2 regions of the Bacillus sp. PK6-16 genome follow, and region 1 is predicted to be linked to the other one. Evidence: riboswitches for the same ligand, from Rfam matches in the RefSeq annotation. Region 1 holds a riboswitch; the other holds the start of a gene.
What was found. A riboswitch is a leader RNA that binds a small molecule or an ion and turns the genes downstream of it on or off. The one in region 1 is predicted to bind S-adenosylmethionine.

Region 1 (16,080 bases):
TTAGAGTGGAATGTGAGAGATATTCCGTTTACAGTGCGAGAGGCGCAAATGAAAATGAATGATTTTGCAGCGATATCATATGTAAATGACCCAATAGCACAAAGTGAAAAGCAAGAGGTAATTTTAAGCGCAGAGCATATTTCGTTCCAATATGAAAAAAATAGTCCGCTTATTTTACGTGATTTATCAGTTTCGATTGAAAAAGGAAAATGGGTAGCGCTCGTTGGGAAGAACGGTACAGGTAAGTCTACACTGTTAACGATTTTAGCAGGATTACAAAAAGCGAGAAGAGGAAAAGTAAAGTGGAACGGAAAAGTGATACATAAAATCGATTCGAAAGAACGGTTTAAAAGTATTGGGTATGTATCGCAGCATCCGTATTACCATTTTACATTTGATACAGTATGGGATGAGGTTTATGAACGTGCGCGTGAATTATATGGAGAACAAGGAAAAGAAATAGCAGAAGATACGCTAAAACAGTTTTGGTTGTATTCGCTTAAAGAACGCCATCCGCACGATTGTAGCGGAGGAGAGCAACAATTACTTGCGTTATGTACGACGTTATTATCAAAGCCGACTTTATTATTACTTGATGAACCGACAAAGGGATTGGATCCATGGAAGAAAGAAAGAGTAGGAGAGCTATTTAGGAAGCTACAAAAAGAAGGTACAACAATTGTAATGGCAACGCATGATATTGAGTTTGCAGCGAAATACGTGGATCAATGTATGATGTTATTTGATGGAACAGTCATTATGAATGATGCACCGAAAGAATTTTTTAGCGGCAACTTCTTTTATACAACATCTATTAATCGATTCATTCGAAAAGACTTGCCATATGCATTAACGTGGGAGGATGTGTACGAAGCTTGTCCAAACGATATGTTGCATTCATAATATGTATCTTTGCAGTAATAATCGGCACATTGCTTTTTACGACACTTGTTATGGACGGTTATTACATGTTAAGTAGTTTGTTTATATTAGCGGTTATTATGTTACCTTTCTATATCCGTTTTGAAAGAAAGGCGTTTGTTTCACGTGAAATTGTTCTCGTTGCTGTATTAGCGGCAATTGCAGCAGTAAGCCGGGTGCCATTTTCTATTTTACCAAGTGTACAACCAACTTCTTTTGTCATTATCGTTTCTGCAATTGTATTTGGAAGTGAAACTGGTTTTATGATTGGTGCTACAGCAGCAATCGTATCTAATATTTTTTTAGGACAAGGTCCATGGACACCGTGGCAAATGTTTTCGTGGGGCATGATTGGTTTTATAGCAGGTTTACTTCGTAATACATTTTTTATGAAAAAGCTATGGGGGAGACTTCTTTACGGAGTAATTGTTGGCTTTTTATTTGGCTGGATTATGAATTTCTGGGGCCTTCTCGGTTTTATACGAGAAGCAACATGGGAAACTGTCATTTCGTATTATATCGCAAGTTTTTACTTTGATTTGAGCCATGCGATTTCGAATGTTATTTTCTTATTACTATTTAGTACTTCATGGATTACGATTCTTACAAGATTTAAAAAGAAATACGGTATATTAGATGAGCATAACGTGACATAGAAAAGCATACTCATATAAGGTAGGGTCGCGACTTACATATTCGTTTGCCTCTTTCATGCTTCTTACATAATGTAAGGAGCATTTTTTTGTCAAAAAATCGTTTCAATATGCATCCGCTATTATATAAAATTATTTGTATAATTGTAGGTGAGAACTTTTTTCAAAAGGGAGGTGTATAGTTAATGAAGTTAGTTATTCCGAAGCAACATGGTGCATGGGCTATGCTTGTTATTCCTTTTTTATTAAGTGTCGTACTTGGGAAACCTACTATTTATCATATTCCATTGTTTTTAGCGTGGTTCTTTATCTATTTAGCCACATATCCATTTCTTACGTACATAAAGCAAAGACGAAAAAAAGAGTTTTTACAAGCTGCCATTGTTTATTTTATTATTGCGTTCCTATTTGGGGTGATTTCTTTATTATATGAGTGGCGAATTCTTTTATTCGTAATAGTAATGATTCCATTATTTATAGTGAATATGTATTACGCTCGTCAAAAAAATGAAAGAGCACTATTAAATGATATTTGTGCGATTATTGTGTTTTGTATCGGTGGGTTAATTAGTTATTACTTTTCAATGAAGCAAATCGATCATACAGCTATATTCATTGCACTTATTTCATTTTTATACTTTTTAGGTAGTACGTTCTATGTGAAAACGATGATTCGTGAAAAAAATAATCCGAAGTATCGTCTTATATCTTGGGGATATCATATCGTATTAACGATAATTGTATTTGCGATTAATCCGTGGTGTTCTCTCATTTTTATACCAAGTGTCATTCGAGCGATTATGTTGTATGGTAAAAAAATTTCTATTATAAAAGTAGGAATTTTAGAAATTGCTAATTCTGTATATTTTTTAATCATAACGGCAATAATTATGAAGTATGCCATTTGAAAAAACTTCCCATCAATTGATGGGAAGTTTTTAATCTTTTTCTAAAATGTGAACGGTGTACTCGCAACGTTGAATAGCTTGTTCAACAGCATAAAGTGATTGTTCAATACGAGCGCGATTAAAATCTTTTTCAACTGTTTCGAGCGCTTCTTCTAAACAATTTTTAGCTTCTTGTAATGATTGAAAAGAATCTTGTACATATCCGCGAGCATTTTGATGCATTTCATAATCCTCCTTGCGTGTTCGTATATGGGTAGTATGAACAGTAAGGAAGAAAATATAATTTATTATATTTGTTTGACAATTAAAGTGGAATTACGTATAGTAAGAATTAAGTGAATATTTTCTTATCCAGAGAGGTGGAGGGACTGGCCCGATGAAACCCAGCAACCGCGATGCAGGTGCTAATTCCAGCAGAACATATTTGTTCTGGGAGATAAGACGAAGATATATACGTAACTTCTTCTTATCGGAGAGGTTTTTTTATTGCAAAAAAACCGATTACGAAAATTTATATTAAGAAGAAAGGGGTTGCGCATTACTGTGACACTCGAAAAATACGTAAAACTGCGTAGTACAGTTTATGAATATATGATAGAGCAAGATAAGCCGATATCATTGTTAGATATTCAAGAACATATCGTTTCGCATCATGAAGGAAAATTCACGAAAAAGATGTTGCATCAATTTTATTTATCAAGATTATTAGACGAACTAAAACTGGATGGGAAAATTACATTAGCTGATGAATATCTCTATGCTGAAAAAGGGGTATTGTATAAGGCGAGAAAAGGGAGCTAAGCTCTCTTTTTTTCTTAAAATAACGGAGTATGTAGAGTAAAAGACTGCTAAAGCAGCCTGATACAGGGAATGGTGTTGAGTGTGTAGTGTCAAAAATTGAATGTGCCTGAAAGAGGCAATTCATATCGGCTGCAAATGAAAAGAGACACCTTCGCCGAATAGGTGTCAGTCGTTTTGTCACGTAGACTTGCTACTTAACAGTAATTAGAATAACATGCAGGATTTTCGAAGTCAAAAGGGAATTAAAGGAAGGGGTACAATTATGTACGCTTACTTATTAAAAGATATAACGAAATGGATCCCAAAGTACATTGTAGATAAGGGATATGAATATTATGAAGATGGGCATGTAGAAGATGTTGAAATACAAGATAAAAAAGTGTTTGCTTTCGTTACTGGAAATGCAGGGAATTATGAAGTAGTTATCGATCTCGAAGATTTTTCAGAAAGTAACTGTGAGTGTCCCTATGAAAATTATTGTAAACATATGGCGGCAGTTGTTTATGATATGCAAGGTGCTGGTGAGAGTGCAGTTAAAGAGAAACTGAAAGATTTAGAAAAAGAAGAGTTACTTATATTATTAAATCGATTGTTGCAAAGTTCGAAAAACGTACAAATTGTAGAGAAGATGTTAAAGAAGGGGAAACTTTAACGTATAGAGGGAGTTGTTTTGTAGTGAACGTACTAATTATATATGCTCATCCTAGTCCTTCCAGTTTTAACGCGGCGATTTTCAATCATGTGCAAAAAGGACTACAGGAAACAAATCATTCAGTTACCGTACTTGATTTATACAAAGAACAATTTGATCCAGTCCTCGTATTCAATGAAGAGAAGAAAAGACGTGATTTAGTAAATGAAGAGGAAACTGCTCGGTACAGAATGTTAGTAGAAGAAGCAGATACACTTCTATTTATCTATCCAATATGGTGGTGGGGGATGCCAGCAATTTTAAAAGGTTTTATTGATCGTATTTTCGTAGCTGGATTTGCTTATAAATATGAAGGGGCTCTGCCGAAAGGATTATTGCAAGGGAAAAAAGCGTGGGTTATTAATACGTTAGACTCGCCTCTATGGTACGTCGCATTGTTATATCGATCAGCAGATTGGATTATAATGAAGAGAGGTGTTTTACGTTTTTGTGGCATTCGCGATATAAAACGGTCAGTGTTTCAATCTGTGAAAACGAGTAAAGTATCAAAGCGTGAGAAATGGTTATTACAAATAGAAGAAAAGGCTCGTGCATTATGAATGAAGTCGATCGTATTATAAACTGTGTTCAGTATGATGGCGAACTTTTTCGGAAGTATGTTACGTGTTTACTTCAATTGAAAAAATGTAGCGAAACATTTCAGCAAATTCAAATAGAGTTAAGAAATGATTATTTAATAAGAGGAATTTGTGAAAGAGAAGTTGATGAGGTAGTACGGGGAAGTAAAGAATATGAAATGCATTTTCTTCCTAAAGTATTACAGTGGAATTTTTTGAGGGGAAATCCACATCTAATTGAAAAAGTGTGCGAAGATTTTTTTGCATTTGAGTCATTACATCTTACGGAGTTAGAGTGGGAGAAGATTATAAAATTCATGGGAAATAAGTGATTTATTATGTAAAAAAGCTAGTATAAAACTAGCTTTTCGTTTAAATAAATAAAAAGCATAGACTAATGATGAAACCCGCATATAGTAAGTTCACAACACAAAATCCCATAATGTCACGAGCACCTAAACCAGCTATCGCTAATTCTGGTAATGCCCAGAAAGGTTGAATTAAATTCGTCCAAGCATCGCCCCATGCAATTGCCATTGCTGTTTTTGCAGCAGGTACACCAAGTTCAGCGCCAGCTGGAATCATAATTGGTGCTTGCACAGCCCATTGACCGCCGCCAGATGGAACGAAAATGTTAACAATGCCAGCACTTAAAAATGTAAAGAGCGGAAAAGTCGTTTCATTTGAAATGCTAATAAAGAAATTAGAAATAGCTCCTCCAAGTGAAAGTCCTTCACTATTTGCTCCAATCATCATGCCCATAATTCCTGCGTAAAACGGAAATTGAAGTAAAATGCCAGAAGCACTTTTTGTAGAGTCTGAAAAAGCACGAATATACTGAATCGGAGTACGGTGGAAAATAAGACCTGCAATTAATAACATAAAAATCACGATATCGAGAGTAAGGTTAAAACCTTTCGTATAAAAGTAATTGAAAATATAAATGAGACCTAACAATCCAACGCAAAGTGTAATAATAATGCTATTTTCCATCTTTTCAGCGAACGTATTTTTTTCTACTTCTTGAGCAGCAGCTTCTTCATGGAACACGCTAGGATCTACTGTAATCGTATGTTTTTCATCTGGATGCATCGCTTTATTAATGAGAGGCATCGTAATGAGAAAAATAATAACTGGAACGAGAGCGTATGGTGAGAATAACGTTTCTGTTATTGGAATCGCCTCTTTAATACTTCCAGCAGTCGTTTTAATTAACGTTTCACCGCCTGTTGCTAACGTAAGAGGGATAGAGGCAGAAAGACCGGCATGCCAAATGAGAAATCCAGAGTAAGAAGAGGCGATTGCTAGTCTATAATCTAATCCGTCCAGCTGCCTTGCCACTTCTTTTGCGTATAAAACAGATACAACAATTCCAAAGCCCCAGTTTATGTATGCACCAAGTAAACTTACAATTGAAATGGCAATAATGCCTTGTCCATTCGTTTTTGGTAGTCTGGCAGCTTTCGTTAATCCTTTTTTAATAAGAGGAGCATTTGCTAAAGCAGATCCAGTCACGAGTACAAGTGCCATTTGCATAGAAAAGGCGAGGAGTCCCCAAATTCCATTACCCCAGTGATTAATCATTTCTACAGGTGTTTGGTGAGTCGCAAACATACCAAAGAAGATAACGAAAACAGTTAGTAAACATGATAAAATAAACGGTTCTGGCAAGAAGCGTTGCACTAAGGCGACGCAACCATTTGTAAAGGAACGAAACAAAATAGATCAACCTCCTTATGTATATGTATTACAATTATTCGAGGTTGGTTAGGAGATAACCTTCAATGTAAAGAAAATTCAGATATTTACAGAGTGGTAATTTATTGATAGATTGATATAGAGCCTCGTATCAAATTCTGCTTTTAATATACTAGAAGAAAAACGGTTGGAAATGGGGTAGCACTTATAGGGATAGTATAGAGAAAGGTTACTAGCTGGCTTCAAAGCAACTGTTGCAAACTGGTCAAAAAATAAAGTTCATCATCCCGGAAGAAACTTTATTTTCATCTATAGAAGAAATTTTCGACCAATATGAACAGACAATCTTTGTAAGGGAAGTGTTTTAATACATTCTCCAAAAGATGTGGATGTATAAGTTAAACGCTCAATTAAAATTGTAAACTGCTTATAAAATTTTCGATAGGTGTATTTTAGGTAATTGTTTTTTCATTCTTTTCTAATAACGAAAAGATAATTGGTATAGTAGTGTAAATAATGTACTGTAATGAAAAAGCTTCCACTACTGTGGAAGCTTTTCTAAATGATGTGCAATATCAATATACATATTTGAGTAAGTCGAATGTATTTCATTACTTGGCGTTGCGTTAGAAGAGAAATGAACGATTACCATATTTGCTTTCGGATCGATGTAAAGTGTTTGTCCGTAACTACCTAACACTTCAAAAGCACCTTGTTCATTGTGCGGAATCCACCATTGATTATGATAAGAAATGGAAGCTCCAGGGCCAATTGCAAGTTCACCTTCTTGGACATTTTTTACACTTTCTGTAATAGAAGAAGGGAGAATGTGTTTTCCGTTATATTCCCCGTTGTTTAATAGTAATTGCCCGAATCTCGCCATATCTCTAGCAGTTGCATTTAATCCAGCACTAGCTTGTTCTACTTTTGTTTCATCTGTAACGTAATACGCGTTTTCTTCCATACCAATTTGAGACCAAATTCGTTCGCTTACATTTTCAGCTAGTGATTTACCAGTAATAGTTCTAATAATCCAAGCGAGCGTTTCTGTTGATCCGTTATTGTAAGAAAAGGAAGAACCAGGCGGTGCAGTTTCTTCGGCTTCCCGTAACATATCATAAATTTTCATCGGACCGTCGTAATTTTTGCCACGGGGTAAAATATTGCTAGCTAAATATAATTGTGCATCTTGATTTTCTAGCCCAGGTTGCTCATATCCATGAGTAGGATATTCAGCTGAAACTTGCATGTCCATTAATTGCTGAAGTGTGGCATTACCGAACGGTGTGTTTTTTAATTCTTTTATGTAAGTGTCAGCTGTTTTCTCTAAATCGATACGATTCTCTTCAGCGAGAGATTGTATAATTGCCCCGGTAAAGACTTTTGCTAATGATGCCATACCATGAGGTTCATTCTGTTTATACCCATTGAAATATCGTTCGTAAACAAGTTGTCCATTATGTACAACGACAAAAGCATCTGTTTTGTTATCATCTAAAAGTTTTTTTAGAGGAGTTGTATTTCCGAATCTACGCTCCACAGCAAAATCGTCTAAGTTTTGCAATGCGGAAGGGAAGTGAGCAATTTGGTCAGGATTGTTTTTTACGTCATTAACTAAAGTGAATTCTTTCATGTGTGTGTACGACCAACGTAAGTAAGGGTCATTTAACCAGTTTTCTTTTGTCACATTATGTTTTGATGGAGTCGTTTTATTTTGTTTGAAGTAAGTAAACCCAAGCCCTGTAATTACAAATATGAATGTTAGTATAAGTAAGAGTAGGGGAGATTTTTTTAGTTTCATATATGGCCCTCCTTTTTATTTCTACTATAAGTATACGCTCGTCTTGAAAGAAATACAAAATAAGGAAAGTAAACGGGGAAGTTTACTTTCCTTATTAACGTTAAGCGGAAATTTTTCCGTCTGTAGGTTGTTTCTTGAATTTTTGTTTTCGTCCGTGTAATCCATAATATAAAAGTAAAGTGAACGCAACGATAATAGCTGCGATAAAATACATATTATGATAACTGGATTTCGCTGCGACAATACCTAAAATGAAAGAACCAAAACCAATACCACTATCAAAGAATGAGAAATACGTAGCTGTCGCAGAACCACGTCTATGGTTTGGAGCGGCAGAAATCGCAATCGTTTGGAAACTCGGAATTAATGTCCCGTAACCTAAACCGATTAGCATACCTGCGCCAAGGAACCAAAATGAAGTTTGTGCTTGGCTTAATATGAACATTCCGATTGTGAAAATAATGATAGCAGGGTAAACGAGTACATTTTCACCGAAGCGATCAAAAATCTTTCCTGTAAATGGACGAGAAATGACAACAACAAGTGCGTATAAAATAAAGAAGTAACTTGCAATTTCACTTAAACCGAGTTCTTTCGCATAAATAGGAATAAAGGATAAAATACCACTATAAGAAAAGGCTAAAACAAATCCTGTAAGTGCAATCGGAATAGAAGATGGTTCGATTAAGTCTTTCCATTTCATTTTTTCACGTTTTTGTTTGCTAACAGGTGCTTCGTGTGGAATATCTACAAGTAGTCCTAATAAAAATGCAAGTAATGAAAATACGGAACAAACGATAAATAATACAGTAAACGAAAAATGAGAAATAATTGTTAAACCTAAAAAAGGACCAATTACCATCGGCAGACTCATAAATACGCCGAAATATGCAAGCGCTTCGCCTCGTCGATGAGCTGGCGCAACATCAGTTACAATCGTACCAGTAGCTGTCGTTGCCATCCCGAACCCAATACCGTGCAAGAAGCGAAGGGCAAGTAATAAGAATAAACTTTGCGCACCGAAATACATAACAGTAGCGGCTAAAAATAATGAAAGTGAAATAAATAATATTTTCTTTCTTCCTAAATCATCGAGCCATTTTCCTGTGAATGGTCTACATAAAACAGAAGAAATAAGAAACACAGTTGCAACTAAACCAATTTCCTCAGGTTTTCCTTTTAGCCCGTCTATAACATAGACAGGCAGAGTAGTCATAAGCATGTAAAATGTTAAGAAGAGAAATAGACTACTAAAACAAGTTCCGAGGAAATCCTTCGTCCAAAGTTTCTCACTTTGCATCGTCATCCCTCCAATTTAATCTAAATTTTTAATAATTTGTTGTAACACTTGAAATGCTTGATGTAAATCATCTTCATTAATACCTTCTAGCGTTTTTTCTTCGAAAGTATCAACTTCTTCTTGCCATACTGGAATCATCTTTATCGCTGTTTCGGATAAAGAAATGAGCTTCTCGCGGCGATCTTTACCTTCTGTACGAATAATCCATCCCATCGTTTCCATACGTGTTAACGTACGAGTCATCGTTGGTGATTCAACATTTAAATACTGGCATAATTCTGTTTGGGTACAAGAACCAGTTTGATTAATGCGGAAAATAACAGCCCATTGCGCACTAAATAACCCTGTTGGAGATACACGTTCATTAAATTTCTTCGTAAACTTTCGAGAAGTCTGGCTGACGATGTGAAAAAAATGTTGTTTTTCGTCCATGTATTTTGATCCTTTCAAATTAGTTACCTAGCTAACTATATACTTTTTTATAATAATTGTCTAGTAATAGACATGTTGATTTATGTAAAAAATTCTTATAGGTTTTATGTTGCGAACGTATATTCTACGTGCTATTCTTTAATTAAGTAAAGAATTTTCTTTCTATTAAATAGAATGGGGGAACTTGTGATGATTAAGCCTGCAACAATGGAGTTTGTTTCACTATCGAACGGAGAAACGATTGCATATCAGGAAGTTGGAAGGCGAAATACAGATATTCTTGTACTCATTCACGGGAACATGACATCGTCACAACACTTTGATTTAGTTATTGAAAAGTTGCAAGATCAATACCATATTTACGCTCTTGATTTAAGAGGGTTTGGACAATCAACGTATAATCAGTCGATAGATTCATTACAAGACTTTGCAGACGATGTAAAATTATTTATTGACGAGTTAAAGCTAGAGAAATTTTCATTAATGGGCTGGTCAATGGGTGGTGGCGTTGCGATGCAATTTACAGCGAATCACCCAACTTTTGTAGAAAAGTTAATTTTAGTAGAATCAGTAGGAATGAAAGGATACCCAATCTTTAAAAAAGATACGAATGGGCAGCCGATTGTATCAAGTTTAGTAAAGACGAAAGAAGAAATTGCGCAAGATCCAGTACAAATCGCTCCAGTATTAGATGCGATAAAAAATATGAACAAACTATATTACCGTACAGTATGGAATCTATTAATATATACACATAATCAACCTGAACCGGATCGTTATGAAAAGTATTTAGATGATATGTTAACGCAACGTAATTTCGTAGATGTGAATTATGCGCTCATTACATTTAATATTTCAGATGAACATAATGGGGTTGTAGAGGGAAGTAAACAAATTCATCGTATTAAAGCGCCAACACTCGTCATACAAGGTGATAGAGATTATGTCGTACCGCAAGTAGTCGGTGAGGAATTAGCGAAACATTTGCCAAATGCAGAGTTGAAGGTATTAGAAGATTGCGGACACTCGCCGTTTATTGATTGTTTAGATGTATTTATAAAACATGTAGAGGATTGGTTAGAACAGAAATAATCCCCGAAATGAGAAGTGTTGCATATACTATAACATTTGTATGTATAAGGGGAGATTATCAATGCATAAACCATCCTTAATCGCTTATTCGCCATATAATCATCATATCTATACAAAAATAATGATAGATCCGATGTATATGCAAGTTTCACCAGCTGTAGTTCCTTTACAAATGCAGCAGCCACTAACAGCTCATATGCAACATTACTTATATGGACCTTCATTTTATGAAAATCCATATTTTAAACACTTTCATTACAATGTGAAAGCGCAAGTTTGGGAAGGATAAGATAACAAGCTAAAAGGTTCATTCTTTTAGCTTGTTTTTTATTGCGAATATTCGTACACGCATTTGAAGAAACAGTTTATAATGAAAAGTGGAAGCGTGAGAAGGAGAGGGACAGAGGATGTCAATGCGTTTTACTTTTTGGATTATGGTTGGGATTGTAGCAATCTCGGGTTTGTCACAAGGAATGCTCTTACCGGCCATTGCAATGATTTTTGAACAAGAAGGGGTTAGTTCAAGTATTAATGGTATTCATGCGACGGCATTGTACATTGGGATATTAGTTATTTCGCCGTTTCTTGAAAAACCGATGCAAAGGTTTGGAATGAAGCCGATTATTGTTATAGGTGGGTTTCTCGTTATTATTTCATTATTCTTTTTTACACAAACATTTTCATTTTGGGTATGGTTTATCCTTAGATTTCTAGTTGGAGTTGGAGATCATATGCTTCATGTCGGAACACAAACATGGATCACGACAACATCAGACCCAAGTAAAATAGGGAGACAAGTATCGATATACGGTGTATTCTTCGGAATTGGTTTTGCCGTTGGTCCGTATTTAGCAAGCACTGTGCAGTACGGTCTTGCGACACCATTTATTATATCTACTATACTTTGTTTAATAGGTTGGCTTTTACTACTTCCAACAAAAAATGCATTCCCAGCGCAAGATGAAAGAGAAGTGAAGAGTGAATCATCATTTTCTCGTTATAAACAAGTTGTTGGATTAGGATGGATTGCACTGCTGGGACCACTTGCATATGGCGTACTTGAAGCAATGTTAAACAGTAACTTACCAGTATACGCACTTCGTAAAGGGTGGTCTGTTTCAGATGTATCCTTCTTGTTACCAGCATTTGCAGTTGGGGGTATTATTACACAAATTCCGCTCGGTATATTAAGTGACAAATACGGAAGGGACCGTATATTAACGTGGACGTTCTGTATAAGTACGGGCATTTTCTTGCTTGCAGCCATATTTGATCAATATTACTGGATCGTCTTTGCCTGCATGCTTTTAGCGGGTATGGTTATTGGATCGTGCTTCTCTTTAGGGCTTGGATTTATGACTGATTTATTACCGAGACACTTACTACCAGCAGGTAATATATTATCCGGAATCGCTTTTAGTTTAGGCAGTATTATGGGACCTGTATTAGGCGGCGTATTTATAGAAAAAATACAGTATACAAGCTTTTTTATTGCGGTTATGATTATAATGGGAATTCTCGCAATGTTATATATGGTCTACATGAAAAATCAATTCGCATCAAGAAAAATAGAAAGTAGGTTAGGGCATGACAAAACAACCTAATAAAAAGAAATTTGAAGTACTTGAAAATGAAACAATTACAGACTGCTTAGCACGTATGGAACAAGAAGGCTACGCTCCGTCTCGTCGTATGGAAGAGCCAATCTTTCATGAAGTAAAGAAAGACGGCAAAACAGTAGTTGAGCCGTGCGGTAGGAAGATTGTTTTTGAAGGGAAATTGAAGTAATCCAATAACAAATTCTCTTTATAGTATAGAGCCATCCAATAGTTGGGTGGCTTGTTTTTTTATTAATCAATGAAGGAATTGAATAGAATGAATCTCTCGTTCATTTCTCCTAATGGGCTTCTTTATATGGGACAAAAGATTGCTACTTTTTTCGTATATTGGTAAAATAAGTTCTTGGGTCTTACTTATTGTTATCGGTATAATGTTTGTCGCTTGAATGAAAGAAATTAGTTACAAAAATTTCGCACTATGCAAAGGGGTACAGCAACGATCCCTTTTTTGGGAGGCACCTTAAACATAAAGCGAGAGAAGAGGCTATATGAACGATTCTCCTATCTTGTTTAAATATTAAACGAGTTACTGCAATTGGAACAGGTATATCAAACTAGTCGACATCCTGATGGATCATCTTTTTCTAGTAATCTATCACTTCTGATGGAATCGATAGATTGCTAGAAAGCGGAAAATAATTATTAGTATATTCCGAAGCAGGTGTAACAGAGTGTCCTTCCATAATTAAAGGTAAAACCAAAATACGTTGTTGTAAAGAATGATTTGTTAGAACTAGTTATAAGGAATAAAACAGAAAAGAGGATCACATGTTAGATACTTTACAGAGAAGTAAAAAGTTTTTTTTAGTATGTCTTATTTTTTTAGTGCTTTTAACCGCTTGTGGTAATACTGATGTTAAGACATCTAAAGCTTCATTACCACCGGCTGAATCCAATATAGATACATCATTAAAAGCACCAAATTGGGTAGATAAAAGTCCTATCCAACAGTCTCCTAATTTTACGGAAGATAAAAAAGTACAATCGGTTGTGAATTTAATAGCTACGGGTGATAATTTATATCATGACGCAGTAATTAAAGATGGCAAACAAAAAGACGGTTCATATGATTATAATTATATTTATGAAAATATCAAAAAAGCTGTTAAATCAAGTGATCTTGCTATAGTGAACCAGGAGACTCCGATTGCCGGAAATAATTTAAAAGTACAGGGATATCCGACTTTCAATACACCTGAAGAAGTAGGCCAATCTTTAGTGGACACTGGATTCAATATAGTGACGCAAGCGACAAATCACGCTATGGATATGGGTATTAAAGGTGTTGCGAATACAAGAGAATACTGGAAGAAATATCCGGATGTTATCCCGGTAGGTATTAATGAGAGTCAAAACGAGCGTAATGAAATAAAAACGATTACAAAAAATGGTATTCGTTTTGCGTTACTAAATTATACATATGGTACGAATGGAATTAAAATTCCAGCTGATAAGTCTTGGGCTTTAAATTTAATTGATAAAAAAGCGATACAAAATGATGTGGAAAAGGCAAAGAGTAGCTCTGATATGGTGATTGTTATGGTGCATTGGGGAGTAGAATATACCTCAACACCTTCAAAGCAACAAAAAGAAGTTGCTCAATATTTAACAGATTTAGGTGTAGATGTAGTAATTGGAAATCATCCACATGTAATTCAACCAATTGAGTGGAAACAAAATAAAGATGGACATGAAACGCTAATCTATTATTCTCTTGGAAATCTTATTTCTGCGCAAGAAAAATTAGAAACATTAGTTGGAGGATTATCTTATGTACAATTTGTTAAGTATGAAGATAAAACTTTTGGTATACGACAAGCGGCAATCGTACCGACAGTAACCGACTATGCCGATGGTAAGAAACAATTTAAAATTCAATTTTTAAAAGATTATTCGGATGAAAATTCTAAAAAACATGGAATTAAAAAATTTATCGGCCCCGTTTCTTTGAAGGATTTCAAGGAGATTCCTAGAGACGTGTTGGGAAATTGGTATAAAGACTAATAAACAAAAAGGGAATGAGATACAATTAAAAAATTTATAATTTTAGCATTGGTATTAGCAATGGGATGGAGTCTTGCTGCTTGTAGTGGAAAGCAAACATCTCAGGCAACTACTAATAATAACGATAAAAATAAAAATGAAATACATGCGAAGAAAAAAGATGTTTTACCTATCTCTGATGTTAATGATTGGAGAATTATCCTTGTAAATAGAGAGCATATGTTATCAAAGGAACTAGGAATTGAATTAACAAGTATCACCCAAAATGCGAAGCCAAATATGAAAATAGATAGTAGAATTGCAACTTCCTATCAGGATATGGTAGCAGCTGCAAAAAAAGAGGGAATCAATCTTTATTTAAGATCAGGTTATCGAGCTATAAAATTACAACAAACGTATTATGATGCGTCAGTTAAAAGCTATAAATCTCAAGGTTTGTCGGATAAAGAGGCTAGTGCTAAGGCATTGGAATATCTTCAGTATCCTGGTGCAAGTGAACATCATACTGGATTAGCGTTAGACATTATTTCAGTTGAATGGCAGAATACTGTAGAAGATTTAAATGCAAAATTTGAAACTACCGATGCATTCAAATGGTTAGATAAGAATGCTGCAGAATATGGATTTACTCTCCGCTATCCAAAAGATAAAGAGAATATTACTGGCATTAAGTATGAGCCATGGCACTATCGTTATGTAGGAAAAGAAGTTGCTGTTTATCTAAAAGAAAAAGGGTTAACTTTAGAAGAATATAACGAAAAAATTAAATCTGGTAAGTAAAAATATGCTTTAATTTTATTAAACATTATGCACTGCTACAGGAAAAGGTGAATCTGAGGATGTGTTAACCTTCCGCCTAGTATTGTAAAAACTGAGTATGATAATTTGAGCACGTATGAACCAGTTATCGTGTAAAAAGATGTATGTATTAAGAAATTAAAGTTAAGGATCTGATATTCATATCAGATCCTTTTTCTATTGTTCTTTTAAGCGCGACTGAGCCAAAATATTGGAATGAATATAGAAACAAAACAGCCCAAGGAATAGTAAAACGAGTCCGGGAGCCTACTCGTACGCTTCATTGGGATTATCCAGAAATAGTTGTTGATGAAATAAGAAAGAACTGGTCTTACTCTCAAGCAAGGATTTAATACGAATGAATTGGATAAAAGGTAATAATAAAAAACACTGCGCCTGGCAGTGTTTTTTATTATTTCTGCACATAAATACATAGTCATATTGATTAAAGTTTCACTTTATTGAAGAAAAATGCGAAAGCCATTCATAAAATATGGAAATGTTAAAATCCCTTTGATAAAATAGCAATATGTAAAAATAATTATTTGTTAATTCTTAATGTAATGAATATTCATGTTTAAATATACGAATTTAACTACATAGTTATTGTGCTAAAGGGGGAGAAAGATGTTAGATGAATTGTACAATGCTTTTTTAAATGCGTCTGGTTTTACAGAAAGTGCGAGGAAACGAGATCGGTATGATGATTTACATGATTATTTAAAAGATAAAGAAAGAGAGTTAAAGCAATTCATTCAAGATGCTGAATCAGCGAAGAGAGATT
Region 2 (16,080 bases), 2.3 Mb from region 1:
ATATGATTCAGCAGGTATTGCAGTACAAGCAGAGAACGGTGTTGTTGTATACAAAGAAAAAGGCCGTATCGCAAAACTTCGTGAAATCGTAGATGAGAACGTAGCAGCAAGCGTAGGTATCGGACACACACGCTGGGCTACACACGGTGTTCCAAGTAAGGTAAACGCGCATCCGCATCAAAGTACATCAAAACGCTTTACATTAGTTCATAACGGTGTAATTGAAAACTATGAATTAGTGAAAAAGGAATATTTACAAGATGTAACGTTCGTAAGTGAAACAGATACAGAGGTTATCGTACAGCTTATGGAACAACAAGTGAGCACAGGATTAAGTGTAGAAGAAGCGTTCCGTAATACGCTATCTCTTTTACATGGCTCTTATGCAATCGGATTACTTGATGCTGAAAATCCAAACATGATTTATGTTGCTAAAAACAAAAGCCCGCTATTAGTAGGTGTTGGTGACAACTTTAATGTTGTGGCAAGCGACGCTATGGCGATGTTACAAGTTACAGATCAATTTATTGAGCTAATGGATAAAGAAATCGTAATCGTAACGAAAGAAAGTATTACAATTAAAAACTTACAAGGTGAAACGATTGAACGTGCACCGTTTACAGCGGAATTAGACGCAAGTGATATTGAAAAGGGAACATATCCTCATTTCATGCTTAAAGAAATCGATGAGCAACCACTTGTAATCCGTAATATAATTCAAAAGTATCAAGATGAAAATGGCGAAATTGAATTAAATCAAGACATCCGCAATGCGATTTTAGATAGCGATCGTATTTACATCATTGCATGTGGAACGAGTTATCATGCAGGTCTTGTTGGAAAACAATTTATCGAGAAGTTTGCAAAAATGCCAGTTGAAGTACACGTGGCAAGTGAATTCTCTTACAACATGCCATTATTAACAGAAAGACCATTCTTCATTTACATTTCACAAAGTGGTGAAACAGCTGATAGCCGTGCAGTACTTGTGCAAACAAATGAAATGGGCCATAAAGCATTAACAATTACAAACGTGCCTGGTTCTACGCTTTCTCGTGAAGCTGATTATACACTTCCGTTATACGCTGGACCAGAAATTGCAGTTGCATCAACGAAAGCTTACACAGCACAGCTTGCAGTACTTTCAATTTTAGCGGCTGATATTGCTAAAGCAAAAGGTGAAGTTCTTGATTTCGATTTAACACACGAACTAGGACTTGTAGCAAATGCAATGATAGAACTTTGTGATCAAAAAGAAGAAATGGACGCATTAGCAAAACAATTTTTAGCGACAACGCGTAACTGTTTCTTCATCGGACGTAGCGTAGACTTCTACGTAGGATTAGAAGGTGCGTTAAAACTAAAAGAAATCTCTTACATCCAAGCAGAAGGATTCGCTGGAGGAGAGTTAAAACACGGTACAATCGCTTTAATCGAAAATGGTACACCAGTTATCGCACTTGCTACACAAGAGCACGTAAACCTTGGAATTCGTGGTAACGTGAAAGAAGTAGTAGCACGCGGGGCTAACCCATGTATCATTTCAATGAAAGGCTTAGAAATGGAAGGTGACAGCTTCGTATTACCAGCTGTACACGAAGCGCTAGCACCGCTAGTAGCAGTTATTCCATTACAACTTATCTCATACTACGCAGCACTTCACCGCGAGTGTGACGTTGATAAGCCACGTAACTTAGCTAAGTCTGTTACTGTTGAGTAGGAGATTGGTAGGTTAATAAGTATAGTTATACGTTTGAAATAAATTAAAACTAAGAAAAAACTCTGTAAAAATCATTTTACAGAGTTTTTTTAGTTATTTATTGTTTTACATAACAAATTGTTACTTGTTCGTCTATGTGGAAAATCTGTAACGCTTTACCATCTAAATTTTTAACCTCATATGATGAATAAATAGGTCTTTCCAATTTCACTTCTTGACCATTTTGAGTTCCTTTTTCCACCATTAGCGTTAACTGATGGGAAGAAACGTCTGCTTGGTATGTTCCTGTTAAGTAATTATCTTTATTTGGATAAGAACCATTTGCATATGTTTCAAATGTCTTATCTGCTTTTAGGACTAACGTAGTTTTGACTCCGTCTCCGTAATCAATACCCCAATTACCTACAAGCTCTGTACCGTCTTTATAGTTGTTCTGTACATTCTTAAACTTAGCGGAATCCTCGTCTGGTGTATCAATTTTTCCTTTGAATATACCAGTTTTATCTTGGGTACTGTATGTTTTAACTGTATTACCACTAGATAAACTCGGTGAGTTAGAAGAACTAGTACCACTTGTTGTAGAAGTAGTTGTTGAACCACCCTTAGCTTCCGCTTTTAACTTATCAAATACAGGTTTCCAAATGCGTTTTGCTTCATCTAATTTATTGTTTGCTTTATCTATGATTGCATCATCCGTATCTTTAAGTGTTTTAGAGTAATCAAATAACTTCGATACTTCTTTGAAAGATTCTTTTAACTTTTGAACAGCTTTTACAATTTCCTTATGATCTTCCTTGTATTTTCCTGGTGCATCTATACGCTCTATTTTATTAAATACTTTATCTAAGTCTTTAATACTATCTCGTACCTCTTCATTTGACTTACTTCCCTTTTTATTATCCCTCACAGAAGCATCATAGTAATCTAGACGTCTTAATAAGTCTTCTTCAATGTCTACCATAAGTTGTGGGTAATCCTCAGGTAAAACCATAATCATCTTAACATCTTTACTTTCTTCTTTTGAGTTAGTTGATTTTTCCTTTGTTTCAGATGATTTACCTTCTGACTTAGTTGAATTTGTTCCTTCTGTCTTAGTTTCTTTACTTTCTTGTTTACCAGATTCAGCATTTGTTTTTTCTTTTTCTCCAAATAAATTTGTTACACTACAAGCTGACATAGAAACTACTAATCCGGATGCTAGTAAAATTTTACCTGTACTCTTTTTGAAATTCTTCATATGATTTTTCAATTCTCCCTTTGAAAACATAAAATAGATGTGCTTTAGCCCCTTTAAAACTAAAAAACATACCCCTTCTATATTTATTTTATAATACCTTTCTACGTATAATATTTTACAATTAATTACAGATACGGTCAAAATTTATCTTAGTTTAACGATGTTCACAAAAAAGATGCGAAGCTTTATTCCTTCAAGTAAAGATTCTAAGTGAGTTTTGATTAAAATTTTTTTATAAAAATCTCATACTTAGTTAAAAAGAGTAATTCTATTTTGATCAATCGTTTTTTCAAAATGAATTTTTTTGTTGTTAAATAAAGATTTGTGACTTCATTTCTATCAAATTTTATTCCAAACCAACATATAGTTATAGCTTTAAAATAAATTTACAAATTTGTATCTAAAAGGGGTGTTTTTGTGTCGAAAAAGAACATCTAGAATTGGTAAGTGGATAGAACTCCATAAATTAAAGTTTTACTTTATCGACTTCACTTTTGTTTATCTGAATTTTCCGTTATCATTTTAAGTATTCGTGAACAATTTCCTTTATTACGAAAAAAAGAGACGAGAGATTTATGGACATTTCAAGGGGGTATATTGATAAAAGTGAATAAAAAAACATATTTAAGTATAGAAGAGGTTATTTCATTACCAACCGTATCAAGTACAAACATAAGTGATGATGGTAAAAACGTAGCATTTGTTAAGAAGACGGCTGATTGGAAAGACAATATATATAGGAATCATGTATGGATATATGAAAAAGATAAGAAGCAGAGTTACCCATTATCAAATGGGGATATAGATAGTACACACCCATTATGGTCTCCAGATGCTAGGTGCATTGCATATCTTAGTCCAGTTGGTGATGGGGAAAATCAGATATTTGTTAAGTCACTAGATGGTTATAGAGATGTTCAAATTACTGATGAGAAAGAAGGAGTCAGTACATTCAAATGGGGTCCTACTGGAAAGGGTCTTTATTATGTTACGCAGTCAAAAGAATGTGAGGAGATAAAGAAACGTAAGGACCTATATGGAGATTTTCAACATATAGGTAAGGAACACCAGAATAATTGTTTATATTACATTGAAATAGAGAAGGTGATACAAAGTGATACAGATGAACACGAGAACAGAGTTGTTTATCAATTAACGGATGGTAAGGATTTTCATATCCATGAATTTGATATTTCAAATGATGGTAAAAAGGTTGTATTTATGGCGACACCAAGCTCAAATATGGCAGATTATATAAATGGAGATCTATACATACTCCATATTAAAGCTGGAGAGCTACAAAAGCTGAATGTGGATAAGTTGTTGGGAGGGAGTGTTTGCTTTTCTCCTGACGGCAGTAAAATATGTTACACAGCAAGCATAAGAGAGAAGGATTACTATAGAAACCATATACAAGATAGTACGTTAGAGATATATGATATAAATACCGGAGAGGTAATTCAACCTGTAACAAATTTTGATAGTACGGTTATGCCATTACAGTGGACAGCTAAAGGGGTTTTAATTAGGTGGCAGAATAAAACGAATTATCTTATTGGTTTGCTAGCCGAAGATGGCACTGTGGAAATATTAAGCGAAAAAGTAGATGGCTTTATAATGGATGCTTCTATAACAAAGGATGGCAAACATATATCCTACAATAAGGCAATAACAAATGAAACCTTTGAAATCTATTTAGACGATAAAAAAATAACGGATGAAAATAGCTTTTTCAAAGGGAAACTTAGAAGTAACAGGGAAATCATCTCATGGCAAAGTAGTGATGGTCTTGAAATAGAAGGTGTTTTATCAACGCCAGTAGAGTTTGACACTAATAAAAAATATCCTTTATTAGTAGTAATTCACGGCGGTCCGGCTTGGGCATCTTTTCCGATATTTTCAGACTGCTTCAATGAGAAATATCCGATTGAACAGTTTGTTGAAAAAGGCTTTATCGTTTTAGAACCAAATTACAGAGGAAGTTCAGGTTATGGTAATGAATTTTTAAAAGCTAACTATAGAAAACAGGGGATTGCTGACTACGATGATGTTATATCTGGAGTGGATGAACTAGTAGAAAAAGGGATGGTAGACAAGGATAGAGTAGGAGTTATGGGATGGAGCAACGGTGGATATGTATCAGCTTTCTGTTCTACGTTTAGTAGTCGGTTTAAAGCTATTTCAGTTGGCGGTGGAATCACTAACTGGAGTACCCATTATGTAAATACAGATATACCTTACTTTATTAGAATGTATTTAGGAAATACTCCATGGAATGATCCAGAGATATATACGAAGACATCACCTATGACGTATATTAAATCAGCTTGTACGCCTACCTTAATTCAACATGGGGAAAAGGATGCAAGAATTCCAATTACAAATGCATATGATCTATATCAAGGATTAATGGATATGGAAGTTGATACAGAATTAATTATATTTAAAGGAATGGCATATAGTTCTGACCAACCAGGAGTTCATGTGGCTATTATGAAGCAGAACTTGATGTGGTTTTCACACTATATTCTTGAGGAGAGTATGGAGGGCTTTAGGACTTTGTAATGGATGTTTGTACAAGACATAAGGTTGAAACGGTCTTCATATTGAGATGATTTATTATAAAATATATACTTAAACTACTATCAGTACATACATTAGGGAGGACTAATATGACAGGAAATAAAAATGACTTACTAGTAGAAAAACGTGAAGAGTTATTGAAAGTATTGCAAGCTCGTTTTGAGAAAAACATGAACCGCCATGAAGGTCTTGAATGGGCTAAAGTTGAAGCGAAGCTGACTACTAATAATGAAAAAATGTGGTCACTTAACGAAATGGAAGTAACTGGTGGTGAGCCGGATGTTGTTGGTTATGATGAAGAAAAGGACGAATATACTTTCTATGATTGTTCAAAGGAGAGTCCTAAAGGCCGCAGAAGTCTTTGTTATGATCTTGAAGCGTTAGAATCAAGAAAAAAACATAAACCAGAAAATAACGTTATTGATGTTGCCAATGCTATGGGCATTGAGTTATTAACGGAAGAACAATATCGAGAGTTACAACAACTTGGAGATTTTGATATGAAATCATCGAGTTGGGTACAAACACCTTCAGATATTAGAGAGCTTGGTGGTGCTCTATTTTGCGATTATCGCTTTGGACATGTTTTCGTGTACCACAATGGAGCAGACTCTTACTATGCTGCCAGAGGTTTTCGTGGTTCGTTAAAAGTTTAAATTAGGATAAATAAGAAAAAGAGCCTATATTCAGGCTCTTTTTCTTATTTATATTTTAAAAGTAAACTGTTACTACGCAGTTTTACTTAATTTATATGTTCTGTGGTTGTTTTTACGGAAAAGTTTAGGGAAAACATAGCCATCTAATCCAATACGTCCAGCGTTCTGCCCTGCAACTAAAATGAACATAGTCAAAATAAGCAGGTTTGGGTTTACACTAACGGTTCCACTTAATAAAAATGAAAGATTCATTATGATTCCGAAAAATGCAGCTGTTTTTGTTAATCCGCCTAAAATCAAACCTAGACCTACTAAAATTTCTCCCCATTGAACTAAAAAGCTAAATAGGTCTGCGTTTGGAAGGACAAAATGTTGAAGAAAATCTGCCCACCAACTTTGTACTGCAGGATGGTCACCTGATGCTTGAGCAATAGCACCCTTTAGAAAACCGCTTGCGTCAAAAGATTGTCCGAAGACTTTGCCTATCCCAGCAGCGAGCCATGTATATCCTATGTAAAGCCGTAAAAGTAATAATATGAAAGTAGCACGTTTATCAGTTCTTAAAAAATTGATAACCATTGAAATCCCTCCAATATTGTATTTACATGTTTATTATATATCCATTGTGAATAAATTCACAATGGAGGAAGTGTGAACGAATATATGTTTTGAGTAATTGTTTTATTTTTTGTAACATTTCATCTTTTTTGATAGACTAATAATAGAGATATATCAAAAGGAGGCAAAGACTAGATATGTGGATGAACTTGTAATGATTAGAAACTAGATAGATGAATTTTGCTCTCATAAGCGAGGGTTTATTTAGTTATCTGTAAATCATTCAAGGAATGCATATTTGGATTGTACATCCCTTTTATAAGGATAGGTGCCTATTTTATGTATCTGTCTTTTTTGTGGGAAAGTTTATATCTCTTATATAAAATATGCGTCCTTTAAACTTGGAGGAGTATATGATGAACCAATTGAAAAATAAAGTAGCAGTTATTACAGGGGTAAGTCGTCTAGATGGTATAGGCGCAGCGGTTTGTAAAGAATTAGCTGAATTAGGATACGATATATTTTTTACGTATTGGACAGCTTACGATAAAGAGAGGCCTTGGGGCGTTGATAAAAATGAACAAATACAATTAAAAGAAGAGTTACTAAAAAACGGTGTTAAAGTCTCAAGTATGGAGTTAGATTTAACTCAGAATGATGCACCGAAAGAGCTTATAAATAAAGTTACTGAACAATTAGGGTACCCTTATATATTAATTAATAATGCAGCATATTCTACGAATAATGATTTCTCTACGTTGACTGCTGAAGAATTAGATAAGCATTATATGGTAAATGTTCGTGCGACTACATTGCTCAGTAGTCAATTTTCCCGGGGGTTTGATAAGAAATATGGTGGTAGAATTGTTAATATTACTTCGGGGCAATTTCAAGGTCCTATGGCAGGAGAACTAGCTTATGCGACAACGAAGGGAGCTATTGATGCTCTTACTAGTACGTTGTCAGCAGAGGTAGCTCATTTAGGAATAACAGTGAATGCAATTAATCCAGGACCAACCGATACAGGATGGATGACTGAAGAGATAAAACAAGGGTTAAAGCCGATGTTTCCTTTTGGCAGAATTGGTGAGCCAAGGGATGCAGCTAGACTCATTAAATTTCTAGTAAGTGAAGAAGCTGAGTGGATTACTGGGCAAGTTATTCATTCAGAAGGTGGATTTAAAAGATAAAAAAGAAGGTATCTCACCTTGGTGAGATACCTTCTTTTTTAATCTTTCTTCAATCTTCGTGCAACATCATTCCCTAAAGACTGTAATCCTTGAACGAGGATAATTAAAATAAAGACAGTTGCATACATTACTTCAGGCTCGTAGCGTAAATGTCCGAAGCGGTATGCTAAATCCCCTAGCCCGCCAGCACCTACAAGGCCAGCCATTGCTGTTGCGCCGATTAAGCCGATCGTTGCGATTGTTAATCCGAGTACAAGGGAGGGACGTGCTTCTTTAACCATAACGTGCCAAATGATTTTTATAGTAGAAACGCCCATCGCTTGGTAGGCTTCAATGACACCGCGATCGACTTCTAGTAAAGCTGTCTCCATTAAACGTGCGATATAAGGGGCTGTGAAGACGACAAGCGGTACGATAACACCTTGCACGCCAATGGACGTTCCCATTAGAAACTTTGTAAAAGGTAAAATAAAGAATAATAGAATGATAAATGGAAGAGAACGAATGATATTAATAATTGTATTAAGAATAGGATAGATGATTTTATTTTCACGCTGCCCACCAGGTCTCGTTAAAACAAGTGTAACACCAAGTGGCAGTGCAATAAGGATCGAGATGAGTAATGAAATAGATGTCATTTGAAAGGTTTGGATCGTAGCTTCCCATATGACTTTACCCCATTCATCCAAAAAGGACTTGTTTCCCATAGTCTGTTCTACCTCCTTCTACGATGATTCCTTGCTCTTGTAAAAATGATAAAGCACGGTGGATTTCATTTTGTTCCCCTTGCATATGAACGACTAGTTTCCCATATGCTTCATGTTTTAACTGCGTAATATTACCGGATAAAATATTCGGATACACTTGGAAACGTTTTGTGGCAACGGCTAAGGCAGGTTCCCCTGAAGTAGTGCCAATAAATGAAAGTGTTACAATTTCTCCAGTACTTTGTAGTTCTTTCTGTACCTCTTCTGGAATTTTCGCTGCAAATGCGCTATTTACAAATTTCTTCGTTGTTACATGTTGTGGGTTTGTGAAAATATCTTTTACAGTCCCACTTTCGACTACAGATCCATGTTCCATAACAGCAACGCGGTCACATATACGCTGGATGACATTCATTTCATGTGTAATGAGTAAAATCGTAATTCCGATTTCTTCGTTAATCTTTAATAGCAAATCAAGGATAGAATCGGTTGTTTCGGGATCTAATGCGCTCGTTGCTTCATCACTTAATAACACTTCAGGTTCATGTGATAGCGCACGAGCAATTGCAACACGCTGTTTTTGACCACCAGAAAGTTCGCTTGGATACGCATCTTTTCGATTAAAAAGATCGACAATGCGTAAATACTTTTCTACTCTTTTTTCAATTTCTGCTTTTGGAATGCCAGCAAGCCGTAACGGTAATGCGATATTTTCATAAACGGTAACAGTTTTAAGTAAATTGAATCCTTGAAAGATCATTCCGATTCTTTGTCTCGCTTTTGCTAGTTCTTTTGTCGATAACGTTGTTAAGTCTTGTTCGTTTACAATGATATTTCCTGTCGTTGGTTTTTCTAATAAATTTACACATCGAATCAATGTACTTTTACCAGCGCCACTATACCCAATGATTCCAAATACCTCGCCTTTTTCTACTTTAAGGGAAGTAGACTTAAGAGCCTCAACATTCCCTTTTTTTGTTGTAAATACTTTAGATATGTTTTTTAATTCAATCATTATCGTCAGCTCCTACCAAGATGGTAAAACTGAACCATCAAATTTTTTCTCGATAAACTCTTTTACTTCTTTAGATTGATAAGCTTTCTTTAATTTATTTACAACGGCATCATCTTTATTTTCAGTACGAACAACAACCCAGTTCACATAGGGTGAATCTTTTCCTTCGCGGAAAATAGAATCTTTCGCTGGACTTAATTTTGCACCTAATGCAAAGTTTGTGTTAATTGCAGCTGCTTTCACTTCACTTAGTTGCGTTGGTAATTGAGATGCCTCTAATTCGACAATCTTTAATTTTTTTGGATTTTCAATTACATCTTTTGCAGTCGCTTTTTCTGTAGCCTTTGGATCAACTTTTAAAACCCCTGCTTTTTCAAATAATTTTAAAGCTCGAAGTTCATTGGTTGGGTCATTTGGTACAGCAATTGCATCGCCCTCTTTTAAGTCTTTTACATCTTTTATATCTTTAGAATATACACCCATAGGGAATGTTACTGTTGAAAATACTTCAGCTAATTTCATATTGCGTTCAGCTTTAAATACATCTAAATACGATTTCGTTTGGTAGCTATTTACATCAAGGCTTTTTTCATCTAATGATACGTTTGGCGCTACATAATCATTAAATACTTTTATATCAATTTCGAGACCATCTTTTGCTGCAACTTCTTTTACCTTTTCAAAAATTTGTTCATGTGGTCCACCTGTTACACCGACAGTAATCTTTTTCTCGTCTAATTCTTTTACCTCTTTATTTGAACTCACACTACATGCGCCTAATAATAATACTGCTCCGCTTACAATGCTTAATAATACCTTTTTCATCTATAAATCCCCCTTCATATACGTTCCAAAATAAAAAGCACCTCCCAAAAAATAAGAGAGGTGCCGAATAGACGAAATAGATTCCTCTCTTATCTTCCAAAACGAAAACTCGTTTTGCAGGAATTAGCACCTTAGCTTATACGTCATAAGCTCGGTTGCCGGGCATCATCGGGCCAGTCCCTCCGCCACTCTTGATAAGAGTATGTGTATGTAGTTTTGAATATGGTACTAATAGTAAATCGTACAAAAAGAATTGTCAATTATATTTTCAGAATATATTTTATTTTAAGGTAATCGAAACGTTCCCCTTTTTATGTCCTTTTTCTACATATATATGAGCTTCAGCAATTTCTTCTAATCGGTAAGTTCTATCAATAACAGGTTTTAGCTTTTCTGTTTCAGCTAGTTGTTTTAGTAGGTTCATATCTTCTTTACTGACTTTTGCCATCATTCCGTTCACAGATACATATTTTCCATTAGGCATTAATGCATCTGTACAAAGAGACTTATTATATTTTCCAACTGCATCAAATATAATGTCATAGTGCTCGCCCCGCTTAGTAAAATCTTCTTTCATATAATCAATTACGTTGTCTGCCCCTAAAGCTGTTACTAAATCGAAATTCGAACTACTACAAATGGCTGTGACAGTCGCCCCGAAGTATTTCGCAAGTTGTACGGCAGCTGTCCCTACTGACCCAGAGGCGCCGTATATAAGTACTCGTTGCCCTTTTTTTATCTGTCCTTTTCTAAGGAAGTGCAATGCTGAAGTTCCGCCAAAAGGAATAACGGCAGCTTCTTCATATGTCACATTGGTAGGTTTTAATGCTATTAATCCACTTTCATGCACGCATGTGTATTCCGCATAACCACCAAGGTTTAGTTCTGTTAATGCAAAAACTTGATCTCCTTTTTTAAATTGTGTTACATCTGTTCCAATGTCTTCGATTTCACCGGATAACTCTACGCCAAGTATAGGTTTTCTCGGTTTTCTGAAACCTAATATGATCCGCATAGGAATCCAAAATAAGAGGGGGCTATTAAAGCCACGTATTCTACAATCTCCAGTCGATACACTTGTTGCGTGAATTTTAACTAATACTTCATTTTTTTTAGGTTTAGGCTTTTCTATATTTTGAAGTTGGAGAACATTAGGTGGTCCATACTTTGTGCAAATAATAGCTTTCATAATGACCTCCTGAAATGAGTTGTTATTATTTACATCATATTTAAACTTTTTCTCAAACATGTTGCTATATAGGAAATAAATTTAAAGAAGAATATTACGAATTATATAGATTTCATAGGAAAAGAGATGATATTATTTTTGGGAAGGAGGGGACGTTATGAAAAAAATTATTTTAATTTCAAGTTTAGTACTTGCAGTCGGTCTAGGAGTAGGGTGTAGTAATGAGAAAGCAAAAAAGACTGATGAACCGAAAAAAGAAGCTGTGCAGAAAGAAAAGGAATTAACAGCGAAGGATGTTTTTAATAAAGCGAATGAAGCTTTTAAAAACGAAGAAAATGTAACGATGACATATGATGTGGGAATAAAGGCTGAAGGAACAGAGATGAATGTAATAAAGGCCAAAATGCAATTAGAGCCGAAGAAAAAAAATTCTCGTTCTGAAATGAATGTTTCTGGTACAGAGGTTGTTGTTTATGATGTGGGTGGCAAAATTGCTGGTCAGTTGAAAAATCCTAATACGGGTGAAGTTATGTCTGTACCAGAGGAACAATTAAATGCTAACGGAATGAATGCGACTCAAGGAATGGTAGATAATTTAGAGATTCCATCGGAAATTTTAAATAAAGTGAAGATGGAGAAAAGTGGAGATAATTATAAGCTGAAGTTTGCATTAAAAGGGCAAGAGACAGAGAGTATGTTAGCTAGTATGGATGAAAAGCAGAAACAAATGCTACAAGGCCAAAATGCAAAGATAGAAGAAATAGATGGAGAATATATTATTACAAAAGATTTTAAATATGAATCAGCAAAGATAGATATGGTTATGAGTAGCAATGGTGAGGATAAAGCGCACATTATTACGGATGCGAAGTTTACATCGTATGATAAATTTGATCCAATACAATTGCCAGCAGCAAAGTAATCACTGTCAAGAGAGGTACCTGAAAGAACGGGTATCTCTTTTTGTTGCTAATAAGGAGAGTGTCCTTTGAAAAAAAGAAAGATAGTAGTGGTCATTGTCGCATATACGGTTTTGCTTGCAACGTCTGTACATACGTATAAAAAACAAATTGATCATCCTATTATGAGTGATGTAGGTAAATTGCTTCCGACAAAAATAAAACGTGTTGAAAGTGCTACGGAAGAGCACTCGTTAATAAAATTAGTGCGAGATGCAAAAGTTTCAGGAGAGAAAATTTCCATTGCAGGCATGCAACATAGCCAAGGAGGACAGACATATTATCCAAATGGTACGATGCTCGATATGAAAGGATATAATAAAATATTAGAATTTGATCCAGAGAAGAAGTGGATTACAGTTCAAAGTGGTGTCACGTGGAATGATATTCAGAAGAAAATAAATCCATATGGCCTTGCGGTACAGGTCATGCAGTCTCAAAATATTTTTACTGTTGGTGGTTCATTAAGTGTAAATGTACACGGGCGTGATATTCGTCATGAGGCACTAATTGATACAGTAGATTCATTTAGATTGTTAATGGCAGATGGCACGGTACGTAATGTAAGTAGAGAAGAAAATGCAGAGTTATTTCCATATGTCATTGGGGGTTACGGTTTATTTGGAGTTATTTTAGATGTGACGCTGAAGTTAACAGATGATGAATTATATGAAATGCACACGAGAATGATAGATTATAAAGAATACGCATCTTATTTCAAAGAGAAAGTGAAAAGAGATGAGAATGTTCGTATGCACTTAGCGCGTATTTCTGTTGCTCCAAATTCATTTTTAAAAGAGATGTATGTGACAGATTATACTTTGGCACAAAATCAAAATATGAGAGAAGAGTACAGTGAATTAAAGGAAGAAAATATTATAGCGGTACCGAAATTTTTACTTGGGTTATCACGTTATAGTGATTGGGGAAAGAATACATTTTGGGATATACAAAGAGGTTATTTTGAACGTACAGATGGAAAGTATGAGACGCGTAATAATGTTATGAGATCAGATAGTGCTTTTATGGAATATGAAAATCCAAATAGGACCGAAGTGTTACAAGAATACTTTGTGCCTATAGATGCTTTCACGGAGTATATAGATGATTTACGTAACGTATTAAATGAAGAAGAGTTTAATTTACTCAACATTACGATTCGTTACGTGGAAAAGAATGAAAATGCAGTTTTGTCCTATGCGAAAGATGATATGTTTGCGCTGGTTCTTTTGATTAACCAGGGACGCTCAGAGAGTGAGATAAAGAAAACAGAGGATGTCATTCGGAAGATGATTGATGTTACTTTAAAGCATAACGGTAGTTACTATTTGCCGTACTATTCTTATCCAACGAAAGAGCAGTTAAAGAGGGCATATCCTCGTATTGAAGAATTTCTCAAGAAAAAGAAGGAAGTAGATTCAGAAGAGAGATTTGTGAATTTATTTTATAGGGAGTATACGAAATGACATATAGAAGATTTGTGGCTTCGCAAAGTATCATCATGATGGCAGGAAGTATGGTATTTCCTTTTTATATATTATTGCTTCGAAACATTGGAAATAGCTTCTCGCAATTTGGCTGGGCGTATGGCTTATTTGCTTTAACATCAGCACTTGTATATCCACTAGTGGGAAAGGTATCTGATCAAGTAGGTGATAAAAAATTATTAATCATATACGCTTGGTCCATGGCAATCTTAATGCTTTGCTTTCCGATTGCCACGGAAGTATGGCATGTGTATATTCTTCAAATTGTAATGGGAGTTTTAGGTGCTGTGCAGCGTAATACTGAGAAGACTTCATTAGCACGAAAGGTTGCGCAGGAAAAGGCTGGTTATGAGATTGGAAAATACCATGTGTGGACATCCATTGGCGGAGCAGTAGCGGTTATTGCCACGGGATATTTAGTAGATTTCTTTACGATTGGTACAATTTTTTATATTGCATCTATTCTATATGTAGTGAGCGGGATTGTATTAAGTAGTAAAAAAATATAACTATTCCTATTTTCACCTTAATACCCTTTATTTGTTATACTAAAAGGGAATACAAAAGAAAAGGGGACAGTGCCTTTGATGAAATTTGTAGTTTTAGCTATTCTTACTTTGTTTTTGATTCCATGGACAAGAAGTAGTAGTAAGCTTCGAGCAGTGGATAAGAAGGGAGATAAGAAGGTTGTAAAGGGTAAGAAATCATCTATTTTAGTTATTCCTGTTTTATTTTGGATAGGTATTGCAATCTATGAATACTTTTGGCTAATTGATGATCGGGTAGACTCGATTCTTACTCATTATTCTGTTGCAGTAGCAATTTTAATTGGGCTTGTTTTATTTTCACAAGATCAAATAGGGAAATTAGAAGGTACATTAAAAGGACTTCTAATGTTTATTTTACTCGCAAGTTACGGCTACTTTGGTTATTTGCACGATATAGTAATCTCGCAAAAGAAATATGATTCTGTTGTTAAGATAGAGAAAGATATTTCAGAGCCATTTACTGAAAATGACCAGCCGTTTACAGTGCCGCCAAAGACAGCGGAGAATAAGATGAAAAAAGTATTTGGTGATATTCCGAAAGTAGCTTATTTTGAGCTAGGAGAATTAACGCCACAAATGGTAAACGGCGAAGCTTTATATGTAGCGCCGATTGAAGTTTCAGGATTTTTTAAAGCGCGTAAAGCTGAGACAATTCCAGGGTATGTAACGATGTCAGGTACGAATCCTGATGCGGAAGCGAAACTGCACCTCGGTTATAAAATGAAATATGTGCCAAGCATGTTTTTTGGTAATAATTTAGAGCGTGTGGTAAGGCAAGCAGAACCAAATTTAATCTTTAAAGGAAAACCTAAATTTGAGGTTGATGATAAAGGAAAACCATATTATACAATGACGTATGGTGAATTTATTTCAGGAAGATCTGGATTTGAGGTAGAAGGTGTTGTCGTAGTAGATGCACAAACAGGTGAAGTGAAAAGATATGATAAAGGAAAGGCACCTAAATTTGTTGATGGTGTATTAAATCATGAGACTGCATCTACGTTAAATACGTACTTTGGTAAATATATTCACGGATTTTGGAATACGAAATTCTCACAAACAGATATGAAAATTCCGACTGAGTGGGGAACGAAAGAAGGCGTGACCCCGATCTTTGGTAAAGATGGAACACTGTATTATTTTACAGACTTTACTTCTCCAAAAGAAGGAGTAGATTCAGCCCTAGGCTATTCATTAGTAGATGCACGCACAGGCAAGCTATATTACTATAATGGAAAAGAAGTAAAGGGGATTATGGATGGTTCAGCAGCTACAGAAGTAGTAGATAATTCCTTTAAGAGAGAGAAATGGCATGGGACAATGCCTGTCATTTATAACGTATACGGTAAACCAGCTTGGATTATTCCGGTTGTTGATGACGGAGGCCTAGTACGTGCACATACAGT

Region 2: linked by a shared signal. The riboswitch ahead of M1D66_RS26270 (MetQ/NlpA family ABC transporter substrate-binding protein) and the one ahead of M1D66_RS10950 (hypothetical protein) in region 1 are both predicted to bind S-adenosylmethionine.

Annotation. Positions count from the first base shown of each region.
Region 1 is NZ_CP096511.1:2,124,506-2,140,585, forward strand. Features, by position in the region: gene M1D66_RS10930 (ABC transporter ATP-binding protein) at 1-903, shown strand, start outside; gene M1D66_RS10935 (ECF transporter S component) at 876-1,577, shown strand; gene M1D66_RS10940 (YwiC-like family protein) at 1,760-2,482, shown strand; gene M1D66_RS10945 (hypothetical protein) at 2,513-2,704, opposite strand; SAM riboswitch class I at 2,827-2,925, shown strand; gene M1D66_RS10950 (hypothetical protein) at 3,026-3,283, shown strand; gene M1D66_RS10955 (SWIM zinc finger family protein) at 3,546-3,935, shown strand; gene M1D66_RS10960 (NAD(P)H-dependent oxidoreductase) at 3,959-4,534, shown strand; gene M1D66_RS10965 (group-specific protein) at 4,531-4,884, shown strand; gene M1D66_RS10970 (short-chain fatty acid transporter) at 4,925-6,271, opposite strand; gene M1D66_RS10975 (serine hydrolase domain-containing protein) at 6,792-8,051, opposite strand; gene M1D66_RS10980 (MFS transporter) at 8,152-9,351, opposite strand; gene M1D66_RS10985 (MarR family winged helix-turn-helix transcriptional regulator) at 9,367-9,783, opposite strand; gene phaZ (intracellular short-chain-length polyhydroxyalkanoate depolymerase) at 9,973-10,875, shown strand; gene M1D66_RS10995 (hypothetical protein) at 10,937-11,164, shown strand; gene M1D66_RS11000 (MFS transporter) at 11,283-12,479, shown strand; gene M1D66_RS11005 (NETI motif-containing protein) at 12,463-12,663, shown strand; gene M1D66_RS11010 (CapA family protein) at 13,263-14,498, shown strand; gene M1D66_RS11015 (M15 family metallopeptidase) at 14,547-15,278, shown strand; gene M1D66_RS11020 (hypothetical protein) at 15,924-16,080, shown strand, end outside.
Region 2 is NZ_CP096511.1:5,121,600-5,137,679, reverse strand. Features, by position in the region: gene glmS (glutamine--fructose-6-phosphate transaminase (isomerizing)) at 1-1,720, shown strand, start outside; gene M1D66_RS26305 (DUF3994 domain-containing protein) at 1,818-2,969, opposite strand; gene M1D66_RS26300 (S9 family peptidase) at 3,558-5,522, shown strand; gene M1D66_RS26295 (DUF4256 domain-containing protein) at 5,630-6,196, shown strand; gene M1D66_RS26290 (DoxX family membrane protein) at 6,269-6,775, opposite strand; gene M1D66_RS26285 (SDR family oxidoreductase) at 7,168-7,944, shown strand; gene M1D66_RS26280 (methionine ABC transporter permease) at 7,983-8,651, opposite strand; gene M1D66_RS26275 (methionine ABC transporter ATP-binding protein) at 8,626-9,666, opposite strand; gene M1D66_RS26270 (MetQ/NlpA family ABC transporter substrate-binding protein) at 9,679-10,491, opposite strand; SAM riboswitch class I at 10,578-10,692, opposite strand; gene M1D66_RS26265 (NAD(P)-dependent alcohol dehydrogenase) at 10,772-11,680, opposite strand; gene M1D66_RS26260 (DUF6612 family protein) at 11,838-12,602, shown strand; gene M1D66_RS26255 (FAD-binding oxidoreductase) at 12,669-14,105, shown strand; gene M1D66_RS26250 (MFS transporter) at 14,102-14,635, shown strand; gene M1D66_RS26245 (DUF3981 domain-containing protein) at 14,714-16,080, shown strand, end outside.